DNA from 2 places in the Micromonospora sp. LH3U1 genome. Region 1 is predicted to be linked to the other one. Evidence: riboswitches for the same ligand, from Rfam matches in the RefSeq annotation. Region 1 holds a riboswitch; the other holds the start of a gene.
What was found. Region 1 has a riboswitch for cobalamin ahead of PCA76_RS14070 (ribonucleoside-diphosphate reductase subunit alpha). Riboswitches for the same ligand answer to the same signal wherever they lie in the genome.
Positions count from the first base shown of each region.

Region 2: it holds a riboswitch for cobalamin, as region 1 does, so the genes downstream of both, PCA76_RS01895 (ABC transporter substrate-binding protein) here and PCA76_RS14070 (ribonucleoside-diphosphate reductase subunit alpha) in region 1, are expected to answer to the same signal.

Region 1 is NZ_CP116936.1:3,133,523-3,138,155, reverse strand. Features, by position in the region: gene PCA76_RS14070 (ribonucleoside-diphosphate reductase subunit alpha) at 1-1,940, opposite strand, end outside; cobalamin riboswitch at 2,135-2,351, opposite strand; gene PCA76_RS14065 (enolase C-terminal domain-like protein) at 2,782-4,179, shown strand; gene PCA76_RS14060 (FadR/GntR family transcriptional regulator) at 4,187-4,633, shown strand, end outside.
Region 2 is NZ_CP116936.1:405,969-410,601, forward strand. Features, by position in the region: gene PCA76_RS01885 (C39 family peptidase) at 1-584, opposite strand, end outside; gene PCA76_RS01890 (M14 family zinc carboxypeptidase) at 796-2,676, shown strand; cobalamin riboswitch at 2,812-2,934, shown strand; gene PCA76_RS01895 (ABC transporter substrate-binding protein) at 3,022-3,951, shown strand; gene PCA76_RS01900 (FecCD family ABC transporter permease) at 3,965-4,633, shown strand, end outside.

The sequences.
Region 1 (4,633 bases):
TCGGTCCACAGACCACGGGCCTTCAGCTCGCGTACCAGAGCGGTGTTGACCTGGAGGAATTCCCCCGACAGGGTCTCGCGCTTGAACAGGTTGGACACCTGCGGCTCGATGCACTCGTAGCACCCGGCGATCGAGGCGATGGTCGCGGTCGGTGCGACCGCCACCAACAGCGAGTTACGCAGCCCGTACGCCTCGACCCGCTCCCGCAGGGCGGCCCAGCGCGCGGTCTGCGTACCCTCGACGCCCCACAGGTCGGGTTGCAACTGACCCCGCGCGGCCCGGGTCTGCCCGTACGCCGGGTGCGCGCCGACGCGGCGCGCCAGGTCGGCGGAGGTCTCCAGCGCGGTCAGGTACAGCTCCTCGCTGATCCGCGTGGACAGTTCCCGCGCCGCCGGGGAGTCGAACGGCAGCCGCAGCGCGAAGAACACGTCCTGCAGGCCCATGAGCCCGAGCCCGACCGGCCGCCAGCGGGGGTTGCTCGCCGCCGCCTGCGGGGTCGGGTAGTAGTTGATGTCGATGACCCGGTCGAGGAACGTCACCGCGGTACGGACCGTGGTGCGCAGCCGCTCCCAGTCGATGCCGCCGTCGCCGAGGTGGGCGGCGAGGTTCACCGAACCCAGGTTGCACACGGCGGTCTCGGCGTCGCTGGACACCTCGACGATCTCGGTGCAGAGGTTGGACAGGTGCACCACGTTGCCCGGTTCGGCGGTCTGGTTGCACAGGCGGTTGGCGGCGTCCTTGAAGGTCATCCACCCGTTGCCGGTCTGGGCGAGGGTCCGCATCATCTTCCCGTACAGCTCCCGCGCCGGGACCTGCCGCACGTAGCGACCCTGCGTCTCGGCCTCCCGGTACGCGGTGTCGAACCGCTCCCCCCACAGGTCGGGCAGCTCGGGCACCTCGTGCGGGTCGAACAGCGACCACATCTCGTCGGCCTCGACCCGGCGCATGAACTCGTCCGGCACCCAGTTGGCCAGGTTCAGGTTGTGGGTACGCCGGGCGTCCTCGCCGGTGTTGTCCCGCAGCTGGAGGAACTCCTCGATGTCCGGGTGCCACGGCTCCAGGTAGACGCACGCCGCGCCCTTGCGCCGGCCGCCCTGGTTGACCGCGGCGACGCTCGCGTCCAGCGTGCGCAGCCACGGCACGATCCCGTTGGACTGCCCGTTGGTGCCGCGGATCAGCGCGCCCCGGGACCGGACCCGGGAGTACGCGATGCCGATGCCGCCAGCGAACTTGGACAGGTTGGCGACCTGGGCGTACCGCTGGTAGATCGAGTCCAGCTCGTCGCGCGGGGAGTCGACCAGGTAGCAGGAGGACATCTGGGTGTGCCGGGTACCGGAGTTGAACAATGTTGGTGAGCTGGGCAGGTAGGCCAGGCTGGACATCAGCCGGTAGAAGTGCACCGCCTCGTCCGCCGTGCGGGACAGGCCGCAGGCCACCCGCAGCAGCCAGTACTGCGGGGTCTCCAACACGAGTCGGCTGGTGGGGTGGCGCAGCAGGTAGCGGTCGTACACCGTGCGCAGGCCGAAGTACTCGAACCGGCGGTCGCCGTTCCGGTCGATGGCGTGGTCGAGGGTCGCGGCGTGTGCGGCGACGAACGCGGCGGTGTCGTCGCCGATCAGGCCCTCGGCGTGGCCGACCCGGATCGCCGCGCTGAACGAGGTGATGCCCTGCCGGCGCACCTCCTTGTCGACGTAGCCGGCCAACAGCCGGGCGGCGAGGCGGGAGTACTGCGGTTCCTCGCCGATCATCTCGGCCGCCGTCTGGATGGACAGCCGGTCCAGCTCCGCCGTCGTCGCGCCGTCGTACAGGCCGCTGATGGTGCGGGTGGCCACCCGCATCGGGTCGACGTCGGTCAGGTCGTCGGCCCACCGCTCGACCGCTCGGACGATCTTGTTCACGTCGACGGGTTCGGTGGCACCGTCGCGCTTGCGGACCTGCATCGGCGTACGCCGCAGGGTCGCGTCGCCGCTGGCCGGGACTACCTCGGTGACTGTCACCACTCACTCCTCGCGAGTTCGAGACCTGATGGTCCTCGGACGCGAGAAGACAGACACCGGCGGACGCACGCCATGCGGGCGTGGGTCAGGTGGCGTCAGCCGTCCCACGCGGCCTCGGACCGCCGCCCACCCGGGTGCGGGTGTGCGGCGCGCTGGCAGGTCTTCGGACTCGCGGGCACGACCGGAATCGCCGGTCTCCTACTGGCCGTCGCTTCCCAGGCCGATTGGTGGCCCAGTGCTGATGACGGCGGTCGTTCCCACTCACCGCTGCGGGACAGTCCCGGATTTCCACCGGGTTCCCTGTTGCCTCGACCGCCCCGGATGAGCGGCCGAACCAGCTGCGCTCGACACCATATATAGGGACGCAGCCGTTGTCACACCCCACATGTCGGTCTCGGGCGTGTCGGCGGCTGCTCGGTGAGCACCGTCACCAACTCGGCCGACCACGCCACGCCGACCGACGCCAGGCGCCAGAGAGGGCCCTCCACGCGGGTGTCGACAATCGACAAAGATTTGATGTATCGAGGCACCGGTGCCGCGCGCCGAGCCCCATATGTCGACGTCAGTGCGCACTGAATGAGGATGAACATCCAACCTCCGTGGCCCACGACCCCACCGCCGGCGGCCCGCCAACCGGCACGATGGGCGGCAAGGCGGATGGACCCACCGACCAAACATCCTATGTCTTTGGGCCTGCGGTGATCGACATCGTTGACGCACCGGAGCGGCCCTCCGTATACTCCCAGTGATCATCTGATCTTTAGCCTAGCCGGGCGAGGAGCGCATGCCGCAGATCACCGCCATCACCGTCGAAGACGTCCGCTTCCCCACCTCCCTGACCGCTGACGGGTCAGACGCCATGAACAAGGACGGCGACTATTCGGCGGCCTACGTCGTCCTGCACACCGACGGCGTCGACGGCGTGGGTGCGCCGCTCGCGGGGCACGGCCTGACCTTCACCATCGGTCGAGGCAACGACATCGTCGCGGCGGCGGCGGTCCACCAGGCGCAGCGCCTCGTGGGCCTGGACGTGGCGACGATGGCAGCGGACATGGGCGCGGTCTACCGCCTCCTCACCTCCGACTCGCAACTGCGGTGGCTCGGTCCGGAGAAGGGCGTCGTCCACCTGTCGTTGGCGGCCGTGTTGAACGCGTCGTGGGACCTGGTCGCCCGGCTCGCCGACAAGCCGCTGTGGCGGCTGCTCGTCGACATGTCCCCCGAGCAACTCGTCGACATCGCCGACCTGCGCTACCTGTCCGACGCGCTGACCCGCGACGAGGCGCTGGCCATCCTGCGGGCCAAGGAGGGCACGAAGGCCGCCCGCCTCGCCGAGCTCGACCGGACCGGCTACCCCGCCTACACCACCTCGGCGGGCTGGCTCGGCTACGGCGACGACAAGCTGCGCCGGCTGTGCCAGGAGGCGGTGGACACCGGCTACGGCTACGTCAAGCTCAAGGTGGGCGCCAACCTCGACGACGACATCCGCCGGTGCGCGATCGCCCGGGAGATCCTCGGGCCGGATCGCAACCTGATGATCGACGCCAATCAGGTGTGGGACGTCGGCCAGGCCATCGAGTGGGTCACCGCCCTCGCCCGGTTCAAGCCACTGTGGATCGAGGAGCCGACCAGCCCCGATGACATCCTGGGCCACGCGGCCGTCCGCCGTGCCATCGCTCCGATCGGCGTCGCCACCGGCGAGCACTGCCACAACCGGGTGATGTTCAAGCAGCTGTTCCAAGCCGAGGCCATCGACTTCTGCCAGTTGGACACCGGCAGGTTGGCCAGCATCAACGAGATCGTCGCCGTGCTGCTGCTCGCCGCGAAGTTCGACATCCCGGTGTGCCCACACGCCGGCGGTGTGGGGCTGTGCGAGATGGTCCAACACGTGTCGGTGCTCGACTACGTCGCGATCTCGGGGGACCTCACCGACCGGGTCACCGAGTTCGTCGACCACCTGCACGAGCACTTCACCGATCCGTGCATCATCCGGGACACCGGTTCCGGCAGCGGATACGTCCTGCCCAGCCAGCCCGGCTACTCCACCCGGATGCGCACCGAGTCGGTCGCGCTCTACCGGTTTCCCGACGGCCACTACTGGGCGGCGACAGACCCGACTACCGTGTCATCTCCGGAGGCGGCGTACGTGATCGCGGGTGGGAAGGCCACCCCCGCCGGCCGCTAGGGAGATCATGTCTCGCACTGACGAAGTGGTCAACGGCATCAAGCGGATGATCCTCGAAGGGCAGTTCAGGCCCGGGGACCGGTTGCCCATCGAGAAGGACCTCGCCGAGCAGCTCGGTGTCTCGCGGGGGTCCCTGCGCGAGGGGATGTCGGCCCTGTCGATCCTCGGCATCGTCAACATCCGCCAGGGCGACGGCACCTACGTCACCAACCTCGACGCGCCACAACTGCTGGCCCCGATGGGTTTCGTGGTGGACTTCCAGGGCCAGGGCGACCCCCGGCACATCCACACCGTTCGCCGTCTGCTGGAGTGCGAGGCCGCGCGGCTGGCGGCGACCAGGATCACCGACGAGGCGCTAGCGCAGGCGGGAGACCTGCTCGACGAGGCGGCTCGCATGATCGGCCAGTCACCGCAGGACCACGAGCGGATCATGGAAATCGACATCGCCTTTCAC
Region 2 (4,633 bases), 2.7 Mb from region 1:
CGGTAGAGGGTCAGCCGCAGCTGGTACGACCGCAGCAGTACCCCGGCGGCGGCGTCGTCGATGCTGAAGGTGTCGGTCCAGATCGTCGACCAGGGATCGCCCTGCCGGTTGACGGTGGTCCGCTTGATGTCGCTGTCGCCGGACGCCCAGCGACCCATGACGTACCACGGGGTTTCATCACCGCTGGTGTAGCTGCCCTGCATCTCCACCTGGATCCAGGTGCCGGCCGGTGTCTCCGCGTTCCACGAGGCGATCAGCTCGGTGGCGTCGAACCCGATCCGGGTCACCGGTGAGGTCCAGGTGCCGTACTCCCAGGTGCGGGTGGCACCGGTGTGCGGGTCGGCGTACTCGGTGGTGCCGGCCGGTCGGGCCAGGGTGAGGCCCGCTCGGGCGCCGGGCACCACGCGGGTGCCGGCGCGGCTGCCCCGGTGCCAGTCGGCGGGCCCGGACCAGTCCTGGAAGGTGATCTGCTCGTCGTGAGTGACGGCGGGTGGGCGGGCCGCCGTCGCGGGTGCGGTGGTGGCGAGCAGGGTGAGCGCGGTGACGCCGGCGAGGGCGGCCGCGTGCAGGCGGGATCTGGCCATGAGTGCTCCGCGGTGTCGAGAGGGGCATCGTCGCTGGTCAGTTTTCCGCTTGGCGGGAAGTTTCGCCATAGGTTGTCGCGTGGAAAAAACTTGCCGCCGGGATGATCAGCTCGGGATGCATTGGGCAACGATCAATATTGATATGACCATGTGACAGGTGGTGAAGTGTCCTTCACCGAGCGGGATCTCCCGCCCATCGAGGAGGTAGTCCATGGCCCTCCGCACGCCCATCCCTCTCCGCCGCGTCCTGGTGCTCGCCGTTGTCACCGGGCTGGGAATCGTCACCGTCGCCGCCGGTCCGGTCGCCGCCCGACCGGCACCGGACCGCACCGCAGAGCCGGCCGCCGCCAGCTACCGGGTGCTCGGGCCCCGGACCCTCGCCGACCGCAACGCGGTGGCCCGCACCGGAGCCGCCATCGACTACTCCGAACACGGAGTCCTGCACATCTCGGCCACCGCGGGTGAGGCCGCCGCGATCGGCAAGCTCGGCTTCCGACTCGAACCGCTCGCCCCACCGCCCAACGCCGAGCGCGGCGCCGGCGAGATGGGCACGTTGGCCTTCCCGCCCGCCGACTCCAACTACCACGACTACGCGGAACTGACCGCCGTCGTGAACCAGGTCGTCGCCGACCATCCGGCGATCGCCCGCAAGATCAGCATCGGTTCGTCGTACGAGGGCCGCGACCTGATGGCGGTGAAGATCTCCGACAACGTCGGCACCGACGAGAACGAGCCGGAGATCCTGTTCAACTCCCAACAGCACGCCCGTGAGCACCTGACCGTCGAGATGGCGATCTACCTGCTCAACCTGTTCACCGACAGCTACGGCTCCGACTCCCGGATCACCAACATCGTCAACGGCCGGGAGATCTGGATCGTGCCGACGGTCAACCCGGACGGCAGCGAGTACGACATCGCCACCGGGTCGTACCGGTCGTGGCGCAAGAACCGGCAGCCCAACAGCGGCTCGTCCAACGTCGGCACCGACCTGAACCGCAACTGGTCCTACAACTGGGGTTGCTGCGGCGGCTCGTCGGGCACCACCTCGTCGGAGACCTACCGTGGCCCGTCGGCGTTCTCCGCACCCGAGACGCAGGCACTGCGCAACTTCGTCAACGGCCGGGTGGTCGGTGGCGTCCAGCAGATCAAGGCCAACATCGACTTCCACACGTACTCGCAGCTGGTGCTCTGGCCGTACGGCTACACCACCGCGAACACCGCGACGGGGATGAACGCGGACCAGTACAACACCTTCGCCACCATCGGTCAGCAGATGGCGGCCACCAACAGCTACACACCGGAACAGTCCAGCGACCTCTACATCACCGACGGGGACAGCCTCGACTGGATGTGGGCCACCCACAACATCTGGGCGTACACCTTCGAGATGTATCCCGGCTCGTCCGGCGGTGGCGGCTTCTACCCGCCCGACGAGGTGATCCCCGCGCAGACCTCCCGCAACCGGGAGGCGGTGCTGCTGCTCAGCGAGTACGCCGACTGCCCGTACCGGGCCATCGGCAAGCAGGCGCAGTACTGCGGCGGCGGTGGTGGCGGCACCACGGTCTGGTCGGACACCTTCGAGACCGCCACCGGCTGGACCATCAACCCGTCCGGCACCGACACCGCCACGGCCGGGGCGTTCGAGCGGGGTGCCGCCCAGGCGACCACGTCCTCCGGCGCCAAGCAGCTCACCCCGTACGCCGGCGCCAACGACCTGGTCACCGGCCGGCTCGCCGGTTCGGCGGCGGGTGACTACGACGTCGATGGCGGCGTGACCAGCGCCCGGTCCCCGGCGGTGACCCTGCCGTCGTCCGGCACGCTGAGCCTCTCGCTGGCCTGGTACCTGGCGCACGGCTCGAACGCCTCGTCGGCGGACTACCTGCGGGTGAGCGTGGTGCACAACGGCGGCACCACGGCGCTGCTCACCCAGGCCGGTGCGGCCACCAACCGCAACGGAAGCTGGGCGGTGGCGAACCTCAACCTCACCCCGTACGCCGGCCAGTCGGTACGCATCCTCGTCGAGTCGGCCGACGCCTCCGGCGCGAGCCTGGTCGAGGCGGCTGTGGACAACGTCACCATCACCTCCTCCTGATCGGGTGGGGCCCCGTCCGCCCCCCAACGGGGCCCCACCACCCCCCTTTCGACGTTGATCTAGGGCATATCGTCGTGATCTGAGATCAACTCACGACGATATGCCCTAGATCAACAGGGGTGGTCTCGGCGGTGCGCTACCGTCTTAGCGACCAGTCCGCAGCGAAGCCGGTGCGAAACCCGGCGCTGTCCCGCAACTGTGATGCCCCACCAGACGGTGGGGACGAGCCAGGTCGCCTGCGGATCGGTCGCGATTCGCGCTCTCGAGGAAGGGCGCCTCGTGGGCGGGCGTACGAAAGTCCCTGTCGGCGAAGCACCACACTCCTCGACCGACAGGAGGCCCCGCATGTTCAGACGTACACCTCGGCTCTTCGCCGCGACCCTCGCGGTCGCCGCGCTCGCCCTCGGCGCCTGCGCCGAGAAGGCCGACGACCAGCCGAGCGCGGGCACCGCAGCCGCCGCCTACCCGGTGACGGTCGGTGCGCTCACCCTCGACAAGCGTCCCGAGAAGATCGTCGTGCTGTCGCCCACCGCCACCGAGATGCTCTTCGCGATCGGTGCTGGCCCGCAGGTGACCGCCGTCGACGACCAGTCGAACTACCCGGCCGACGTGCCCAAGTCCGACCTCTCCGCCTTCCAGCCGAACGCCGAGGCGATCGCCGGTAAGAACCCCGATCTCGTGGTGCTCTCCGACGACCGCAACAAGATCGTCGAACAGCTCGGCAAGCTGAAGATTCCGGTGTACCAGACCCCGGCGGCGACCACGCTGGAGGACTCGTACCGGCAGATCACCGAGCTGGGCACGCTGACCGGGCACGCGGACCAGGGCACCGACGTCGCCACCCGGATGAAGGACGACATCGCCAAGCTGGTCAAGGACCTGCCGCAGCGCACCGAGAAGCTCACGTACTTCCACGAGCTGGGCCCGGAGCTGTACAGCGCCACCAGCAAGACCTTCATCGGCTCGCTCTACGGCCAGATCGGCCTGACCAACATCGCCGACCCGGCCGACGCGGACGGCAAGAGCGCCGGCTACCCGCAGCTCTCCCAGGAGTTCATCGTCAAGGCCAACCCGGACTTCGTCTTCCTGGCCGACTCCAAGTGCTGCCAGCAGAACGGCGACTCGGTCAAGGCGCGCAGCGGCTGGGCCGGGCTCACCGCGGTGAAGAACAACCAGGTCGTCGCGCTGGACGACGACGTCGCCTCCCGCTGGGGTCCGCGGGTCGTGGACCTGCTCCGGGTCATCATCGACGCGGTCGCCAAGGTGCCCGCGTGACCGTCGTCCGTCGGTGACCGGGCCGCTGTCCGTGGCCCGGTCCGCCGGGCCACAGTCGGTGGCCCGGCCTGCCGGGGTACGCCTGCGCTGGCTGGTCGCCGGGCTGTTCGCGGTGCTCGTCGCGCTCGTCGCCGGGGTGTCGCTCGGCCCGGTGAGCCTGCCCCCGGGCAGCGTCGCCGCCGAGCTGCTCAACCTGATTCCGTGGGTGCACCTCGACAGCGGGCTGTCCGAGCGGGAAATCGCGATCGTCACCGAGCTGCGCCTGCCCCGGGTGGTGCTGGGCCTGCTCGTCGGCGGCCTGCTCGCCCTCGCCGGCGGCTGCTACCAGGGTGTGTTCCGCAACCCGCTGGCCGACCCGTACCTGCTCGGTGTGGCCGCCGGCGCCGGCCTCGCGGTCACCGCGGTGATCGCCCTCGGCGGCGCCGGCCGGCAGGGCTCGATCTCCGGGCTGCCGATGACCATCCCGCTGGCCGCGTTCGCCGGTTCGCTGCTCGCCGTGACGATGACCTATGTGCTCGGCGCGGCTGGCGGGCGGAACGGCTCACCGGCGATGCTGATCCTGGCCGGGGTGGCAGTCTCCGCGTTCCTCTCCGCCGGGCAGACGTACCTGCTGCAACGACACTCCGACAGCATCCAGCCGGTCTACTCCTGGCTGCTCGGCCGGCTGGCCACCGCCGGCTGG